DNA from 3 places in the Pseudomonas sp. GD03875 genome. Region 1 is predicted to be linked to each of the others. Evidence: predicted binding sites of a transcription regulator. Region 1 holds the regulator's gene; each other region holds the start of a gene.
The links. Region 1 encodes FliA, which starts transcription of late flagellar genes. Its sites were predicted from a motif close to CTAAAGTTTNNNNNNNNNNNGCCGNTAA; they were not measured.
Positions count from the first base shown of each region.

Region 2: motA (flagellar motor stator protein MotA) is a predicted target of FliA. The motif match lies at 1,719-1,746, and genes of this name have one in related genera.
Region 3: N5D30_RS12145 (methyl-accepting chemotaxis protein) is a predicted target of FliA. The motif match lies at 1,799-1,826, and genes of this name have one in related genera.

Region 1 covers NZ_JAOCCV010000002.1:276,068-279,341, reverse strand. The annotation lists gene N5D30_RS02780 (protein phosphatase CheZ) at 1-789, opposite strand; gene N5D30_RS02775 (chemotaxis response regulator CheY) at 809-1,183, opposite strand; gene fliA (RNA polymerase sigma factor FliA) at 1,266-2,012, opposite strand; gene fleN (flagellar synthesis regulator FleN) at 2,009-2,842, opposite strand; gene flhF (flagellar biosynthesis protein FlhF) at 2,936-3,274, opposite strand, start outside.
Region 2 covers NZ_JAOCCV010000043.1:9,317-12,590, forward strand. The annotation lists gene N5D30_RS23985 (rhodanese-like domain-containing protein) at 1-113, opposite strand, end outside; gene N5D30_RS23990 (HDOD domain-containing protein) at 159-1,682, opposite strand; gene motA (flagellar motor stator protein MotA) at 1,802-2,653, shown strand; gene motB (flagellar motor protein MotB) at 2,670-3,274, shown strand, end outside.
Region 3 covers NZ_JAOCCV010000011.1:47,328-50,601, forward strand. The annotation lists gene N5D30_RS12140 (glyceraldehyde-3-phosphate dehydrogenase) at 234-1,682, opposite strand; gene N5D30_RS12145 (methyl-accepting chemotaxis protein) at 1,925-3,274, shown strand, end outside.

The DNA of each region.
Region 1 (3,274 bases):
TTAAAATCCAAGGCTGGATAGCAGGTCGTCGACATCATCCTGGCTGGCAGCGATGTCATCACGCTTATCGGCATGAATCTGCGGACCTTCACCCTTGGAAGGCTCTTTTTGTTTTTCCTGCTCGGCGCGCAGCTCGTCCATGTCGTGCTGGATGCCGGCGAAGCGGTCCACGTGGCTGGCCATCAGCACCAGCTTCAGCAGGTTGCCTTCCACCTCGGTGACCAGTTGGGTCACGCGCTTGATCACCTGGCCGGTGAGATCCTGGTAGTCCTGCGCCAGCAGGATGTCGTTGAGCTGGCCGGACAGTTTCTGGCTGTCGCGCTCGCTGCGGGCGAGGAACAGCTCGATGCGCTTGGCCAGGTCGCGGAAGGCGTCGGCGCTCATTTCCCGACGCATGAACTTGCTCCAGTCACCGGACAGGGCCTTGGCCTCGTCGCCCAGGTCGTTGACCAGCGGGGCGCTCTGCTCCACCAGGTCCATGGTGCGGTTGGCCGCCTTCTCGGTCATCTGCACGACGTAGGACAGCCGCTCGGTGGCGTCCGATATCTGCGAGATTTCCTGGGCATGCGGATTGCACGGGTCGAGCTGGAAATTGACGATCGCGTTGTGCAGCTCACGGGTGAGCTTGCCGACTTCCTGATACAGGCCGCGATCGCGTGCCTGGCTCAGTTCGTGGATCAGATGCACAGCTTCGCCGAAGCGGCCTTTCTCAAGGCTTTCGACCAGCTGGGTAGCATGTGCCTTCAGGGTCGACTCGAGTTCGCCCAGGGAGGATTCATCGTTTGCCATAGTGCCCCCGCGGCGGACATCAGCCGTTAACGCGTTCGAAGATCTTCTCGATCTTCTCCTTCAGCACCTGGGCGGTGAACGGCTTGACCACATAGCCGTTAACACCGGCCTGGGCGGCCTCGATGATCTGCTCGCGCTTGGCTTCGGCAGTCACCATCAGCACCGGCAGGGTCTTCAGTCGCTCGTCGGCGCGCACCGCGCGCAGCAGGTCGATGCCGGTCATGCCGGGCATGTTCCAGTCGGTCACCAGGAAGTCGAAGCTGCCGCTCTGCAGCATCGGCAGCGCCGTGTTGCCATCGTCGGCTTCGGCCGTGTTGGTGAACCCCAGATCGCGCAGGAGGTTCTTGATGATCCGTCGCATCGTCGAAAAATCGTCAACGATGAGGATTTTCATGTTCTTGTCCAAGTCGACCTCCGTACAGTCCTAAACGCCCCGGCGGCCCGGTTGCGTCGCAAATCATGAAACCGGCCGGCCGTCAGCTCGCCCGCCACTCGCTCAGCCTGGCGCGCAGACGCGCGGCGCACTGGCTGTGCAACTGGCTGACCCGGGATTCGCTGACCCCCAGGACCTCACCGATTTCCTTCAAATTCAGTTCTTCGTCGTAGTAGAGCGACAACACCAGGCGCTCGCGCTCCGGCAGGTTGGCGATGGCATCGGCCAGGGCCGCCTGGAAGCGCTCGTCTTCCAGGCCATGCAGCGGACCGCCATGGCTGCCGGAGACGTCTTCGTGCAACCCGCCCTGCTCGCCGTCCTGCACCAGGTCGTCGAAGCTGAACAGACGGCTGCCCAGAGTGTCGCCAAGAATGCCGTAGTAATCTTCGAGACTCAATTGGAGTTCGGCCGCAACCTCTTGATCTTTAGCGTCTCTTCCGGTGCGGGCCTCGATGGTGCGGATGGCGTCGCTGACCATCCGCGTGTTGCGGTGGACGGAACGCGGCGCCCAGTCGCCCTTGCGCACCTCGTCGAGCATGGCGCCGCGGATGCGGATGCCGGCATAGGTCTCGAAGCTGGCGCCCTTGCTGCCGTCGTATTTCTTCGACGCTTCGAGCAGGCCGATCATGCCGGCCTGCATCAGGTCGTCCACCTGCACGCTGGCGGGAAGACGCGCCAGCAGATGGTAGGCGATACGCTTGACCAATGGCGCGTAGCGCTCGATCAGTTGATGCTGGGAGTCCTGCGCCTGCGCCTTGTTGTACATTCGAAGTCCACTGGCTGCTGTCATACGGCCGTACCCGCGATCGGTTGCTGCACCAGACGCTCGACGAAGAACTCCAGATGGCCGCGCGGGTTGGCCGGGAGCGGCCACGTGTCGACTTTCTGGGCGATCGCCTTGAACGCCAGTGCGCATTTCGAGCGCGGGAAGGCTTCGTATACCGCGCGCTGCTTCTGCACAGCCTTGCGTACGGACTCGTCGTAGGGGACGGCGCCGACGTACTGCAAGGCCACATCAAGAAAACGGTCGGTTACCTTGGTCAGCTTAGCAAACAGATTGCGACCTTCCTGCGGGCTGTGGGCCATGTTGGCCAGCACGCGGAAGCGGCTCATGCCGTAGTCGCGGTTGAGCAGCTTGATCAGCGCGTAGGCGTCGGTGATCGAGGTCGGCTCGTCGCAGACCACCACGATCACTTCCTGGGCCGCGCGAACGAAGCTGACTACGCCGTCGCCGATGCCGGCAGCGGTGTCGATCACCAGCACATCGAGGTTATCGCTGATGTCGCTGAAGGCCTGGATCAGGCCGGCGTGCTGCACCGGCGACAGCTGCACCATGCTCTGGGTGCCGGAGGCGGCCGGCACGATGCGAACGCCGCCGGGGCCCTGGATCAGCACGTCCTTCAGATCGCACTCGCCGGCGATCACGTCGGCCAGCGTGCGCTTGGGGGTCAGGCCCAGCAGCACGTCGACGTTGGCCAGGCCCAGGTCGGCGTCCATCAGCATCACCCGGCGGCCGAGGTCGGCCAGCGCCAGCGACAGATTCACCGACACGTTGGTCTTGCCGACGCCGCCCTTGCCGCCTGTGACTGCGATCACCTGTACGGGATGCATACTACCCATGTTCTTCTCTTACCTTCTTGCCTGGACTGGGCTGGTCGGGCAACTACACCGACCCTTTCCTACACCTTAGAACGCCTTGTACACCGCCGCCTGCTAGCCCGCGCGACGCGCGGGATGCTGATACAGGCCGGCGAACATGTCGGCCATGGCTTCCTCGCTCGGGTCCTCCGCAGTCTGCATGCTCACGGCACGGCTCACCAGCTGGTGGCTGCGCGGCACCTGCAGATCATCCGGAATCTTCGGCCCATCTGCCAGATAGGCTACCGGTAGATGCTGGCTGATAGCCAGCCCCAGAACCTCACCCAGGCTGGCCGCCTCGTCCACCTTGCTCAGGATGCACCCGGCCAGGCCGCACTGCTTGTAGCTATGGTACGCGGCCTTGAGCACCTGGGCCTGGCTGGTGGCGGCCAGCACCAGATAGTTCTTCGATTT
Region 2 (3,274 bases), on a different contig from region 1:
TCGGCATAGCGGGCGGCGGAACTCAGGTCGATCAGGATCAGCTCGGGCGCCGACAGGCGGGCGGCCAGTTCGGCCGGTTCGATCACCAGCGGCAGGCCTGAGAAGGCGGACATGCGGAGCCTCCTGAGAGTGGAAAAGGGGCGATTGTAGCGGAAAGGTCAGCTGCCGCGGCGGGCGAAGGTAGACAGCGCCCGCTCGATGCATTGCACGGTTTTGCCGAAGGCCTGCAGGGGCGTGGCGCCGATCTCGCCGCCACCCTGGTCGGCCACCAGCAGCATCACCACCCGACCGTTGCTGGCCAGCGAGCGCAGCAGCAGGTGCTCGCCGCTGAACAGCGCCTTGAGGCTGCCCGGCAGCAGGGCGGAGACCTGGGCCATGTTGGCCGGGCTCAGGCGCAGCTGGCCGGCCTCGGCCAGCAGGCGGCGCAGCACCTGGCTCTGCGCCGGGTCGAGGCGCAGTTGCGCCGCGGCCGCCGGCAGGCCGGCCACCTGCTGGGCCTGCAGGCGGGTGTGGTTGCGGTCGGCCAGCAGTACCAGCACCCGCTGCATGCCGCCGGCCTGCAGGGCGTGGCAAGCGCTGTCTGTCAGCTGCACCACGTTGGCGAACGGCGTGGGCTGGGCCAGGAGCCTGGCGCAGTGATGCTTCCACTGGTCCAGCTGGAGGTTGGCGACGGGCGCGGGCGGCGGCTGTAGGTCGCGCAGGCGGCAGGCGTCCCAGGGCCACAGCAGCGCTTCGGCCGGGTGCCAGAGGCCCGGCAGGTGGTGCTGGCGCGCGCTCTGCGCGGCCTGCTGGTGGACCAGTTGCTGCATGTCCGGCAGCGCCAGCTGCAGATAGAGGCCGGTGAGGCGCTGCCAGCGCAGGTGGTGTTCGCAGGACCAGTTGTGGTGGCTGGAAACGGCCAGGCCGTTGGCAAGAAGGATGCTGTTGCCCGGCTGGGTCAGCCAGCGGCGCAGGTGGGTGTCTTCGTCCAGGCGCTGCTGCTGGTGCAGGGGATTCTCGTTGTCGCGGGCGAGGTGCAGGGCCTTGACCAGCAGTCGGCGGTCTTCCACCAGCAGGCGATAGCCCTGGACGATCCACTCCGGCATGCGCCAGTGCCGCGCCAGCGCCAGGCAGAGCGAAGGCAGGGCCACGCCGAGCAACTCGCGCTCGACCTTGCAGGCCGGCTCGCCACGCCCCAGTACGCGCCTTTCCCAGGCCTCGAAGAGCTGCGGGTAGGTCGCCACCAGTGGCCACAGCGGGGCGAGGAACAGCAGGCTGCCCCAGTGTATTTCCTGCCACAGGCGCGCCAAGCGCCCGGCGAACAGGCCGTTGGCCTGCTGAGAGGCGTGCAGGCTGATCAGCTGCAGCTGGCGAAGCGCCAGGGGAATCTGTGCCTCGTCCATCACCGGCATGGCGCCGAGAAGCGTTTCAGCACGTTTCAGGCCGAGACGGTTGAGCGCCATTTCCAGGCTCTCCGCCGGCTCGCTGAAGCTGTTGGTGCTGCGGTTGGCTTCGCGCAGGATGGCCAGGGCGACGGCGGGGCTTTCCTGCATCTGGTCGGCGATTTCCCGCAGCGAGCGGCGGCTGTCCAGCAAGGTGCGGCGAACCGCCTCATGATGGTGGGTCGCAACAGGCAGGCGCACCGCATCCAGCTGCTTGAGCCAGGCGTCGAGGCTGCGGGGTATGGTCTTGTCAGTGGGCATGCGGGTTGAGCCGAACTGGCTTTTCGCCTTTACTGCCTATAGTCTGGCTCAATACTTCCGATAATTAGAAGGGTTGTTTCGCTGAACCCTTTTCGACTGACACTTCAAGCTTAAATTCCATGGTCAAGATCATCGGCATCCTGGTTGTTTTCGGCTGCGTTTTTGGCGGCTTCGTTCTGTCCGGCGGCAAAATCATGGCCCTGGTTCATCCCTTTGAGGTGATGATCATCGGCGGCGCCGCGCTGGGCGCCTTCCTCCAGGCCAACCCCAGCAGCGCCTTCATGACGGTGTTCAAGAAGTCGCTGAAGATGTTCAGTAGCCGCTTCACCCACGCCTTCTACCTGGAAGTGCTGAAGCTGCTCTACGAGATCCTCAACAAGAGCCGCCGCGAGGGCATGATGGCCATCGAGGCCGATGTCGAGGACCCCAACGCCAGCCCGATCTTCAGCAAGTACCCGGCCATCCTCAAGGACGCGCAGATGACCGCGTTCATCTGCGACTACCTGCGCATCATGTCCAGCGGCAACATGGCGCCCCACGAGCTGGAGAACCTCTTCGACATGGAGATCGCCAGCCTCAAGGAGGACCTGGAGCATCCGGCCCATGCGGTGGCCAAGGTGGCCGACGGCATGCCGGCCATGGGTATCGTCGCCGCGGTACTGGGCATCGTGATCACCATGTCCATCCTCGCCTCCGCCGACAACGCGCAGATCGGCGAGAAGGTGGGCACCGCGCTGGTCGGTACCTTCCTCGGCATCCTCGCTTCCTATGGCTTCTTCGCGCCGCTGGCCGGCGCGCTGGAGCACGACGCCAAGGAGGAAGTGAACCTGTACGAGGCGATCAAGGCCACCCTGGTGGCCTCCGCCTCCGGCATGCCGCCGACCCTGGCCGTGGAGTTCGGCCGCAAGGTGCTGCTGCCGGCGCACCGCCCGAGCTTCAGCGAGCTCGAGCAGGCCATGCGTAGCAACTGAGGCGGGCCGCTGAGCGATGGAGAACAACCAGCCGATACTGGTCAAGCGGGTCAAGAAGGTTGCCGGCGGCCACCACGGTGGCGCCTGGAAGATCGCCTTCGCCGACTTCGCCACGGCCATGATGGCGTTCTTCATGGTGATGTGGCTGATGTCCTCGGCCACGCCGGAGCAGAAGAAGGCGATCTCCGGCTACTTCCAGGACCCTATCGGCTTCACCGAGAGTGCCAGCCCCTACGTCATCGACCTGGGCGGCACGCCGACGCCGGCGCCGGACCGCACCCTCAACCCCGAGCTGAAAGACTCTCCGGACTCCCAAGAGGCGGCCGTCGACAACCAGGACGACCAGGCCGGCGTCGACCAGAGCCAGGCGGAGCAGCTCGCCGAGCAGATCGAGCGCGAGCGTCTGGAGCTGCTGCTGCAGGAGCTGCAGACCAAGGTCGACGAGAACCCGCAGCTGCAGAAGTTCAAGGACCAGATCCTCTTCGAGATCACTCAGGACGGGCTGCGCATCCAGATCATGGATGCCGAGAACCGGCCCATGTTCGCCATCGGCAGCGCGCGCCTGCAGCCCTACTTCGAGGACATCCTGCTGATCCTCGCCGAGACCATCAAGGCGGTGCC
Region 3 (3,274 bases), on a different contig from region 1:
CAGGCCATGAAAAAACCGTGCCGACACTCCCCGCGACACCCTGCCGCACAGGCCCCGAAACGAATAGGCCACACCCAACCTGTGGGAGCGGCCTTGGCCGCGAAATCCGCGGATGAGCCGGATTGCCACCCGACGCGCCCGCAAGAGCACGATGGCGCCACCAACACGCCATGAGCCATAGCCACCAGCGAAAAACGGGAGCCGAAGCTCCCGTTTTGCGTGTTGCCTTGCGCTTAGCGCGGGAAGGCGGGCGGGTTGACCCCGGCCATGTCTTCCATCACGCGGACCACCTGGCAGCTGTAGCCGAACTCGTTGTCGTACCACACGTACAGCACGACGCGGTTGTCGTTGCTGATGGTGGCTTCGGCATCGACCACACCGGCGTGGCGCGAGCCGACGAAGTCGGTGGACACCACTTCCTGGGAGTTGACGAAGTCGATCTGCTTCTGCAGGTCCGAGTGCATGGCCATCTGGCGCAGGTACTCGTTGATCTCTTCGCGGGTGGTGGCCTTCTCCAGGTTCAGGTTGAGGATGGCCATGGAGACGTTCGGCGTCGGCACGCGGATGGCGTTGCCGGTCAGCTTGCCCTTCAGCACTGGCAGGGCCTTGGCGGCGGCGGTGGCGGCACCGGTCTCGGTGATCACCATGTTCAGCGCGGCGCTGCGGCCACGTCGGCTGCCCTTGTGGAAGTTGTCGATCAGGTTCTGGTCGTTGGTGTACGAGTGAACGGTCTCGACGTGGCCGTTGACGATGCCGTACTGATCATTCACGGCCTTCAGCACCGGCACGATGGCGTTGGTGGTGCAGGAAGCGGCGGAGATGATCTTGTCGTCGGCGGTGATGTCGCCATGGTTGATGCCATGCACGATGTTCTTCAGCGCGCCCTTGCCCGGCGCGGTCAGCACCACGCGATCGACACCCGGGCAGGCCAGGTGCTGACCCAGGCCCTCGGCGTCACGCCAGACGCCGGTGTTGTCGACCAGCAGGGCGTTCTTGATGCCGTACTGGGTGTAGTCGACTTCCTTCGGGTCCTTGGCATAGATCACCTGGATCAGGTTGCCGTTGGCGGTCAGGGTGTTGTTTTCTTCATCGATGGTGATGGTGCCGTTGAACGGACCATGCACGGAGTCGCGGCGCAGCAGGCTGGCACGCTTGACCAGGTCGTTGCTGGCGCCCTTGCGCACGACGATGGCGCGCAGGCGCAAGCCGTCGCCGCCACCTGTCTTCTCGATCAGGATACGGGCCAGCAGGCGGCCGATGCGACCGAAGCCGTACAGAACCACGTCGGTGCCTTCGCGGGCGGCGCCGTTCTGCTTGCCGGCCACGTCGGCCAGCTCGTCCTTGGTGAACTGCTCGATGCTGCGGCCGTTGGCCTCGGTCTTGAACTTGGCGACCATCTTGCCCAGGTCCACGGAGGCGGCACCCAGTTTCAGGTCGCTCATGGTCTTGAGGATGGGGAAGGTATCGTGCACGGAGAGCTCGCTCTCGCCGTCCAGGCGGTGGCGGGCGAAGCGGTGGGCCTTGAGGATATCGATCACCGAACGGTTGATCAGGCCACGGCCGTAGATCGAGGTCACGACATTGTTGTTGCGGTAGAGCTGGCCGATCAGCGGAATCATCGCTTCCGCGAGGGCTTCACGGTCAATCCACTCACCGAGACACTGGTCGGGCTTCTGAGTCACGAGCTATACCTTCCGCATGTAGGGGCTGAAAAAAGGGGCTACATTATGCCGACCGCCGCCAGGCGGGGCAATGTACGCCTGTCGCGACGCATGCAGCCTCCCCCACGGCTCGCGACCTCAAGTAGGCGGCAGGTTCGCCGATATGGTCAATACTCTGACGAATTCGGCACCAACCTGGAGTACCGGGGCCTTCGCTTGCGCTCTGCATGGATGTTCGCGCGATACTCCATGGGGAGATGCTTATGCTGGCTCAATTGACGGTACGTGCAAGGCTGTTGTTGCTGGCGGTGGTGCCACTGCTGGTGCTGGTGGCAGTCATCGGCATGGCGCTGGCCAATGCCAGCAAGCTCAACGACAGCTTCGACGAGCTGTTCAAGGACCGCATGCGGCCCATCAGCCAGCTCAAGGTGGTGGCCGACGCCTACGCGATCTCGATGGTCGATGCGCTGCACAAGTACCGCGGCGGCACCATCGATGAAACGGCGCTGCGCAGGATCTTCGGCGAAGCCCGCAGCGAAGGCGACAAGGCCTGGAGCGAGTACATCGCCACCCGCCTGACCACCGAGGAAAGCAGCCGGGTCGAGCGCACCAAGCCATACCTGCAGCGGGTGCAGCAACTAGCCGACCAGTACATGGGGCAGGTCGCCAATGGTCAGCTGCTGGCCACCGACGCCACCACCTTCAACCGCACGCTGTACGACACCTTCGACCCGCTGGACGGCGAGCTGAATGGCCTGATCGCCCTGCAACTGAACGAAGGCGAGCGCCTCGGCGCCGCCACCGCCGCCCAGTACCTGTCGATGCGCAACACCTTCATCGTCATCGGCGGGGTGGCACTGCTGCTGGTGCTGGGGGCGGCGCTGGCGATCAGTCTGTCGATCATCCGTCCGCTGTCCAGCCTGCGCAGCGTGATCAGCGAGGTGCAGGAGTCCTCCAACCTGACTCTGCGCGCTAATGCCGACGGCCGTGACGAAGTGTCCTACACCGCCCGCGCCTTCAATCTGCTGCTGGAGCACCAGCAGTCGCTGATTCGCCATCTGACGGATACGGCCGTACAGCTTGCCGCCGCCTCCGAAGAGATGAGCGCGATCAGCACCCAGGTCAGCCAGGCAGCCACCACGCAGGGCGACCAGACCAACATGGTCGCCACGGCGGTGCACGAGATGAGCGTGGCGGTGCAGGAAGTGGCACAGAATGCCCAGTCCACGGCGGGCAATGCCGACAAGGCGAACAAGGAGGCACGCCAGGGCAGCGAGCTGGTGCAGTCCAATCTGCGGGCGATCCAGGGCCTGTCGGAGTCGGTGGAGAAGGCCGGCGAAGTGATCGACACCCTGCACGCCCAGAGCGACGAGATCAGCAAGGTGCTCGGCGTGATTCAAAGCATCGCCGAGCAGACCAACCTGCTGGCGCTCAACGCCGCCATCGAGGCCGCACGGGCGGGCGAGGCCGGGCGCGGTTTCGCCGTGGTCGCCGACGAGGTGCGCAGCCTGGCGAGCAATACGCAGAAGGCCACCGAGTCGATTCGCGGCATGATCGACGCCCTGCAAAGCGGCGCGCGCAGCGCGGTGAGCGCCATGCAGCTGTCGCGCGAG